2 linked regions of the Vulgatibacter sp. genome follow. Each later gene encodes a partner of the first gene's protein in a complex. Links are inferred from orthologs where the notes say so. Each region holds a gene or a part of one and is shown on either strand. Other genes may lie near its edges. The genes, in order: carA and carB.

Evidence for each region.
Region 2: the proteins of carA (region 1) and carB are in contact, whole or in part, in a solved structure (PDB 1KEE), measured with the Escherichia coli proteins. The link is inferred for Vulgatibacter sp. from one-to-one orthologs.

Annotation. Positions count from the first base shown.
Region 1 is NZ_JAWLCN010000012.1:68,137-71,444, reverse strand. What follows is about bases 276-3,275. They hold carA (glutamine-hydrolyzing carbamoyl-phosphate synthase small subunit), read right to left. Parts: upstream 2,349-3,275; coding sequence 1,203-2,348; downstream 276-1,202. Other genes in these bases: ACESMR_RS20890 (dihydroorotase), read right to left, coding at 2,348-3,275; ACESMR_RS20900 (hypothetical protein), read right to left, coding at 577-1,206; ACESMR_RS20905 (hypothetical protein), read right to left, coding at 276-505. In the rest of the region: more of ACESMR_RS20905, read right to left, coding at 1-275; more of ACESMR_RS20890, read right to left, coding at 3,276-3,308. UniProt on the Escherichia coli protein: Small subunit of the glutamine-dependent carbamoyl phosphate synthetase (CPSase).
Region 2 is NZ_JAWLCN010000006.1:194,323-198,369, reverse strand. What follows is about bases 289-4,027. They hold carB (carbamoyl-phosphate synthase large subunit), read right to left. Parts: upstream 3,720-4,027; coding sequence 489-3,719; downstream 289-488. Other genes in these bases: ACESMR_RS15740 (hypothetical protein), read left to right, coding at 289-413. Outside these bases: more of ACESMR_RS15740, read left to right, coding at 1-288. UniProt on the Escherichia coli protein: Large subunit of the glutamine-dependent carbamoyl phosphate synthetase (CPSase).

The sequences.
Region 1 (3,308 bases):
AGCTGGCAGCGACGGGATCGAAGCGGGCCAGCCGAACGACGGCATCCCCGTCGATCCACGCTGCGACGGCACTGCCGTCGGTCGCCGCAGCGAGGAGAGGCGCCACCCCCGGCCGGATGCCGTGGTCGGCGCTGATCTGCGCAGCGTCTTCCATCGTCGCTGCGGCTGCGGACCAGCGGCGGGCGAAGAGCGCGCCATCGTTGCGGTAGAGGAAGTGGACCGTCGCGTCGCCAGCAGCGATCGCGAAGCCGCCCGGGCCGTCGGTGGTGCCGACGACGGTCGTCGGTCCCCATTCGGCGGGGGCGCTGCCGCCGTGGCCGCCTGCGCCGCCGTGGCCGCCTGCGCCGCCGTGGCCGCCTGCGCCGCCGTGGCCGCCTGCGCCGCCGTGGCCGCCTGCGCCGCCCTGGCCCGCGCCGCCTTCATCCGCAGGTCGCGCGACGTCCGTGCCACAGCCGAACAGCACCAGGACCGCCGCGGAGAGCGCCGCAACGAAGAAGCCCCGCATCGCATCCCCCTTCTCGTGGAGGAATAGCGCCTGCGGGGCTGCAGCCGATAGTGCGGTTTGCCGCACCCCGGTCACTCGAATTTGTAGATGTGCTCCACCGCGACGTTGCGGTAGCGCTCGAGCTTGAGCGCGAGGCGCGCCAGCTCCCAGGCGAATTCGAGCGGCGAGGCGTCGGCCTTCGCCCGGCGCTTGGCTTCCTTGAGCACCTGCTTGCGCGCTTCTGCCGGATGGTAGAGGAAGGCGCCGGTGAAGACCCAGCTCTCCTCGTCCCAGGGAACGATGCGCGCGTCGAGGATGTCGCCCTTGCTCAGGCCGACGAGCTCGCGGCGCTCGTAGATCTCGTAGTCCTTCCCCGAGAGCACCTCGCGGATCCGCAGCCCGTGCTTCGTCCCCAGCTTGCGGATCTCGAAGATGCCGTGCAGTCCGCTGGCGAGCGCCTCGAGGCGCGGCAGATCCTCTGCGGGCAGCTCGCTGCGCTGCGCGTCGAGAAAGGCCTGCACCGGCGGCACGCCCTCCCGCTCCAACGGGCGGTCGAAGAGGAAGAACTCGAGGAACGCGGCCATCCGCGGCTCGAAGGATTTGTCGTCCTCGTGGAATTCACCGGTGCGCTGGCGGAACTCCTCCTTGGCGCGGAGGATCTCCTCCTGCCTTTCGGGTCCGGTCGCCCAGGCGATCACGCGGTCGAGGTAGGGCTGGATCACGAGCGGGCGCCCCCACCCTCCATCAGGCGGACGAAGCGCTCGAAGAGATAACGCGCGTCGTGCGGCCCCGGCGACGACTCGGGGTGGTGCTGCACGCTGAAGGCGCGCTTCGCCGGGATGGCGATGCCTTCGACCGTGCCGTCGTTCAAGGAGACGTGGGTCACGTGGGCGCCGGTGCCGGCGAGGCTCTCCGCGTCGACGGCGAAGCCGTGGTTCTGCGCGGTGATCTCCACTTTGCCCGTCTCGAGATCCATCACCGGCTGGTTGCCGCCGCGGTGGCCGAACTTGAGCTTGTAGGTCTTCGCGCCGACGGCCAGGGAGAGGATCTGGTGGCCGAGGCAGATGCCGAAGATGGGCACCTGGCCGAGGAGCTCGCGGACGATGGGCGCGGCGTAGGTCACCGCCGCCGGGTCGCCGGGGCCGTTGGTGAGGAAGATGCCGTCGGGCTTGCGGGCGAGGGCCTCGCTCGCCGGCGTGTGCGAGGGGACCACGGTGACCTTGCAGCCGGCGTCGACGAGGAGCTGCAGCATCGACTTCTTCAGGCCGTAGTCGTAGGCCACCACGTGGAAGCGGGCCTCGGGGGCCTGCGCCGCGCCCTCGAGGGGATCGCCCAGCGGCGTGGTGAACTCGTAGGCCTGCTTCGTCGAGATGCCGGTGGCGAGGTCCTGGCCGCCCATGCCGGGGGCGCTGCGGGCCTTCTCCACCAGCGCCCGGGGCTCGGCGCCTTCGAGGGTGGAGAGCACGCCCATCTGCGCGCCGTGGTCGCGGAGGTGACGCACCAGCATCCGGGTGTCGATCCCCTCGATGCCGGGGAGGCCGTGCTCCACCAGGTACTTCTGCAGCGGCGCCTCGGACCGGTAGTTCGAGGGGCCAAGGCTGGCGTGCTTGCAGATCATGCCGACGGCATGGGGCTGCACCGACTCCTCGTCGAGGGCGTTCACGCCCACGTTCCCCTGCTCCGGGTAGGTGAAGGTGACGATCTGCCCGACGTACGAGGGATCGGTGAGGATCTCCTGGTAGCCGGTCATCGAGGTGTTGAAGACCACCTCGCCCACGGTCTCGCTCTCGGCGCCGAAGGCACGACCGACGAAGACCGTGCCATCCGCCAATGCGAGGATGGCCTTGCGCCTCGAGATACCCATCACCTGCTCCTCTGCTCGCCGCCGTGGACGATCCGCCCGTCGACCATGACCAGGACCGCGCGGCCCTGGACCTTCCAGCCGCCGAACGGACTGTTCCTGCCTTTCGACTCGAACGATGCCGGCTCCACGGTCCATTCCGCCGCAGGGTCGATCACCGTGACGTCGGCCGCTGCACCGACGGCCAGGGTGCCGCCCGGCAGGCCGAACGCCCGGCACGGACCGGTGCTCAGCAACTCGATCGCGCGCTTCTCGCCGATCACGCCCCGCCGCACCAGCGCCAAGGTGAGGGGGACGGCGGTTTCCAGCCCGACGATGCCGTTCGACGCCCGCTCGAACTCCACGTCCTTCTCCACCGAGGAATGCGGCGCATGGTCGGTGGCGATCGCGTCGATGGTCCCGTCCGCCAGCCCCTCGAGCACCGCGTCCACGTGCTCCTGCGAGCGGAGCGGCGGGCACATCTTCGCGTTGGTGTCGTAGGTGGCCACCGCTTCGTCGGTGAGCGTGAAGTGGTGCGGCGTGGCCTCGGCGGTGACCCGCAGGCCGCGGCGCTTCGCCTCCCGCACCGCGCGCACGGCGCCTGCGGTGGAGAGGTGGCCGATGTGGAGGCGACCGCCGGTCAGCGACGCGAGCTCGATGTCGCGGAGGACCATCACGTCCTCCGCCGCTGCCGGGAAGCCCTTGAGGCCGAGGCGCATCGAGACCGTGCCCTCGTGCATGCAGCCACCAGCCGCCAGGTTCAGGTCCTCCTCGTGGACCATGATCGGCAGGTCGAAGGCCTTCGCGTATTCGAGGGCGCGGCGCATGATCCCGGGGTTCATCACCGGATGGCCGTCGTCGGTCATCATCACCGCGCCGGCGCTCTTCATGTCGCCGTACTCGGCGAGCGCCTCGCCCTTCTGGCCCTTCGTGGTGGCGCCCGAGGGGTAGACCTTCGCCAGCCCCGCCTCCTTCGCCTTGTCG
Region 2 (4,047 bases), on another replicon or contig:
GCACCGGCAAGAACCTCGCCCCGGTCCTGGGCCCGGTGGGCGACGCGAAGTCCAACTCGAAGATCCAGTCGATGCTCGGCGGCCACTGGATCGGCGTCAGCTACCAGGGCGTCGGCGCGAAGGGGCAGTGGTCCCTCGCCGAGGAATCGGTGATGGGCTGGGACGCCGATGAGAAGGAGTACGTGTGGCACGGCGTGGACAACACCGGTGCCTACAGCGAGCTCACGTCGAAGGGCTGGGAAGGCGAGAAGATGGTCTGGACCGGCGACACCGACATGGCCGACGGCACCGACATGGATGCCCGCCGCACCTTCACCCGCTCCGGCCAGAGCCAGGGCCAGCTGGTGATCGAGCTGGAACAGGGCGGCTCGCTCACCCGCATCGCCGAGTACACCTGCCGCAAGAGCAAGTAGCCTCCGCCGCAAACACGAACGGCGCTCACCGCCTGTCGAGGCGGGAGCGCCGTCGTCGTTCCAGCGGGCCGGGCTCTAGCGGCGGTACGCCGGGTGGAACTCCTGCAGCGAGCGCACGCCGAGCTCCGCCTTCTGCAGGACCTCGAGGGCCGAGACCGCGGCGCGGGCGCCGGCGATGGTCGTGTAGTAGGGGATGCCCCGGTTCAGCGTCTCGCGGCGGATCGGGTAGCTGTCCGCCAGCTCCTTCTTGCCCGCCGTGGTGTTGATCACGAAGTGGATGTCGCCGTCGAGGATCTTGTCGATGACGTGCGGCCGCCCCTCGGCGATCTTGAGCACCATCGCCGTCTCGATCCCCTGTTCCGCGAGGTAGGTCGCGGTGCCGCGGGTGGCGATGAGATCGAAGCCCAGCGCCGCGAGCCTGCGGGCCAGCTCCGCAGCGGCGCCCTTGTCCTCGTTGCGCACGGAGACGAAGCAGCGGCCGGAGGTGGGCAGCGCGTTGCCGGCGCCGACCTGGCTCTTCCAGAAGGCGCGGGCGAAGTCGGTGTCGATGCCCATCACCTCGCCGGTCGACTTCATCTCGGGCCCGAGCACCGGATCGACGCCCTGGAATTTGATGAAGGGGAAGACCGACTCCTTCACCGCCGAGTGCTTCATCACCGGGCGGTCCGGCAGATCGGCGGGGAGCTTGATCCCCACCTGCGCCAGCGCCGCGAGCTTGGCCAGCGGCGTGCCGGTGGCCTTGGCCACGAAGGGCACGGTGCGCGAGGCGCGGGGGTTCACCTCGAGGACGTAGACCTCGTCGCCCTGCACCGCGAACTGGGTGTTCATCAGGCCGACGACGCCGAGCTCTTCGGCCATCGCCATCGCCTGCTCCTCGATCTTCCGCACGATGTCGGCGGAGAGCGAGTACGGCGGGAGCACGCAGGCCGAGTCGCCGGAGTGCACGCCGGCCTCCTCGATGTGCTCCATCACGCCGCCGACCACCACGCGGTCGCCGTCGCGGACCACGTCGATGTCGACCTCGAGGGCGTCGCGGAGGTAGCGGTCCACCAGCACCGGCTTCTCCTCGGAGGCCTGCACCGCGTGCTCGAGGTAGCTCTTGAGCTGCGCCTCGTCGTGGCAGATCTCCATCGCGCGGCCGCCGAGCACGTAGGACGGGCGGACCATCACCGGGTAGCCGATCTCGTTGGCGACGCGGATCGCCTCCTCGGCGGAGCGGCCGATGCCGTTGGCGGGCTGCTTGAGGCCCAGCTTGTTCACCACCTCGGCGAAGCGCTCGCGGTCCTCGGCGCGGTCGATGGCGTCGGGCACGGTGCCGAGGATCTTCACCCCGGCCTGCTCGAGGGCCACCGAGAGCTTGAGCGGCGTCTGCCCGCCGAACTGCACGATGGCGCCGATCGGCTTCTCGACCCGGGCGATCTCGAGCACGTCCTCGAAGGTGAGGGGCTCGAAGTAGAGGCGATCGGCGGTCTCGTAGTCGGTGGAGACCGTCTCCGGGTTGCAGTTGACCATGATGGTCTCGAACCCGGCCTCCTTGAGCGCGAAGCAGGCGTGCACGCAGCAGTAGTCGAACTCGATCCCCTGGCCGATGCGGTTGGGACCGCCGCCGAGGATCAGCACCTTCTGCTTGTCGGTGGGCCGCGCCTCGCACTCCTGCTCGTAGGACGAGTAGAGGTAGGGCGTATGGGCCTCGAACTCCGCGGCGCAGGTGTCGACCCGCTTGTAGACCGGGTGCACGCCGAGCTCGTAGCGGCGCGAGCGGATCTGCGCCTCGGTCGTGCCGGTGAGCTGGGCGAGGCGGCGGTCGGAGAAGCCCATCCCCTTGAGCTCGCGGAGGCGGTCGGCGTCGCCTAGCCCCTCGGCTGCGACGAAGCCCTCCTCCTCGACGATGGCGGCGAGCTCCCGGAGGAACCAGGGATCGATCGCGGAGATCTCGAAGACCTCGTCGACGATGAGGCCGGCGCGGAAGCCCTCGGCCACCCAGTAGAGCCGCTGGTTGGTGGGCTTGCGGATCCCGTCGCGGACCTGCTCGAGCTCGTCCTCGCTCCAGGTGGCGCCGGGCTTCTTGCCGAGCGGCGACTCGAAGCCGTGGGAGCCGGTCTCGAGCGAGCGCAGCGCCTTCTGGAACGACTCGCGGAAGGTGCGGCCGATGGCCATCGCCTCGCCCACCGACTTCATCTGGGTGGTGAGGCGGCTGTCTGCCTGGGGGAACTTCTCGAAGGCGAAGCGCGGGACCTTGGTCACCACGTAGTCGATCGAGGGCTCGAAGGCGGCCTTGGTCTCGCGGGTGATGTCGTTGGCGATCTCGTCGAGGGTGTAGCCCACCGCCAGCCGCGCGGCGATCTTGGCGATGGGGAAGCCCGTCGCCTTCGAGGCGAGCGCGCTCGAGCGGGAGACGCGCGGGTTCATCTCGATGACCACCACGCGGCCGTCCACCGGGTTCACGCCGAACTGGATGTTGCAGCCGCCGGTGTCCACGCCGATCTCGCGGATGATCTTCACCGAGGCGTCCCGGAGCCGCTGGTACTCCTTGTCGGTCAAGGTCTGCGCGGGGGCGACGGTGATCGAGTCGCCGGTGTGCACACCCATCGGGTCGAAGTTCTCGATGGAGCAGACGATCACGACGTTGTCGTTGCGATCGCGCATCACCTCGAGTTCGTACTCCTTCCAGCCGAGCACCGACTCGTCGATGAGCACGCTGCGGGTGGGCGAGGCGTCGAGCGCCCACTTCACCTTCTCCTCGAACTCCACCTTGTTGTAGGCGATGGAGCCGCCGGTGCCGCCCATGGTGAAGGAGGGGCGGAGGATGGCGGGGAAGCCAGTGCGCTCGGCGATCTCGCGGGCCTCTTCGAGGGAGTGGGCCACGCCGTTCTTCGGGGTCTCGAGGCCGATGCGCGCCATCGCCGCACCGAAGAGCTCGCGGTCCTCGGCCTTGTCGATCGCCTCGAGGGAGGCGCCGATGAGCTGGCAGCCGTGCGCCTCGAGGATGCCCCGCTCGGCGAGCGCCTTGGCGAGGTTGAGCGCGGTCTGGCCGCCGAGCGTCGGGAGGAGCGCGTCCGGCCGCTCCTTCTCGAGAATCTTGGTGGCGACCTCGACCGTGAGCGGCTCGACGTAGGTGGCGTCCGCCGTCTCCGGGTCGGTCATGATCGTCGCCGGATTGGAGTTGAGGAGGACGACCCGGTAGCCCTCTTCGCGCAGGGCCTTGCAGGCCTGCGTACCCGAGTAGTCGAACTCGCAGGCCTGGCCGATGACGATCGGTCCCGAGCCAACGACGAAGATGGTCTTGAGGTCGGTTCTGCGGGGCATGTGGGTGCTCCTCCGGCTGGCGCGCGCGCGGCTTTTACCAGAAACGTTCGAGGGTGCACAGGTATGCTGAAAGCATTCCCGACGCCTGGTGGAGCGGGGGTGCACGCTTGGGCCTCGAACGGCGGCCAGGACCCTGATCTTCCTGGGGGATCCCCCTTTGTCCGGGAGCCGGCCCCAGGTGGCCGGGGGCCCCGGCGCCAGGCTGCCCCACGGGTATGGGAGTGCAGAAATCCGCACTGTCGGTGCGTCCTCCTCCTCGTGTTCCATCCGCGCGACCTGCCGGGCCCCGCCCGGCGCCGGATCGGCGGCGATGGCCGCGTGGGGGAAT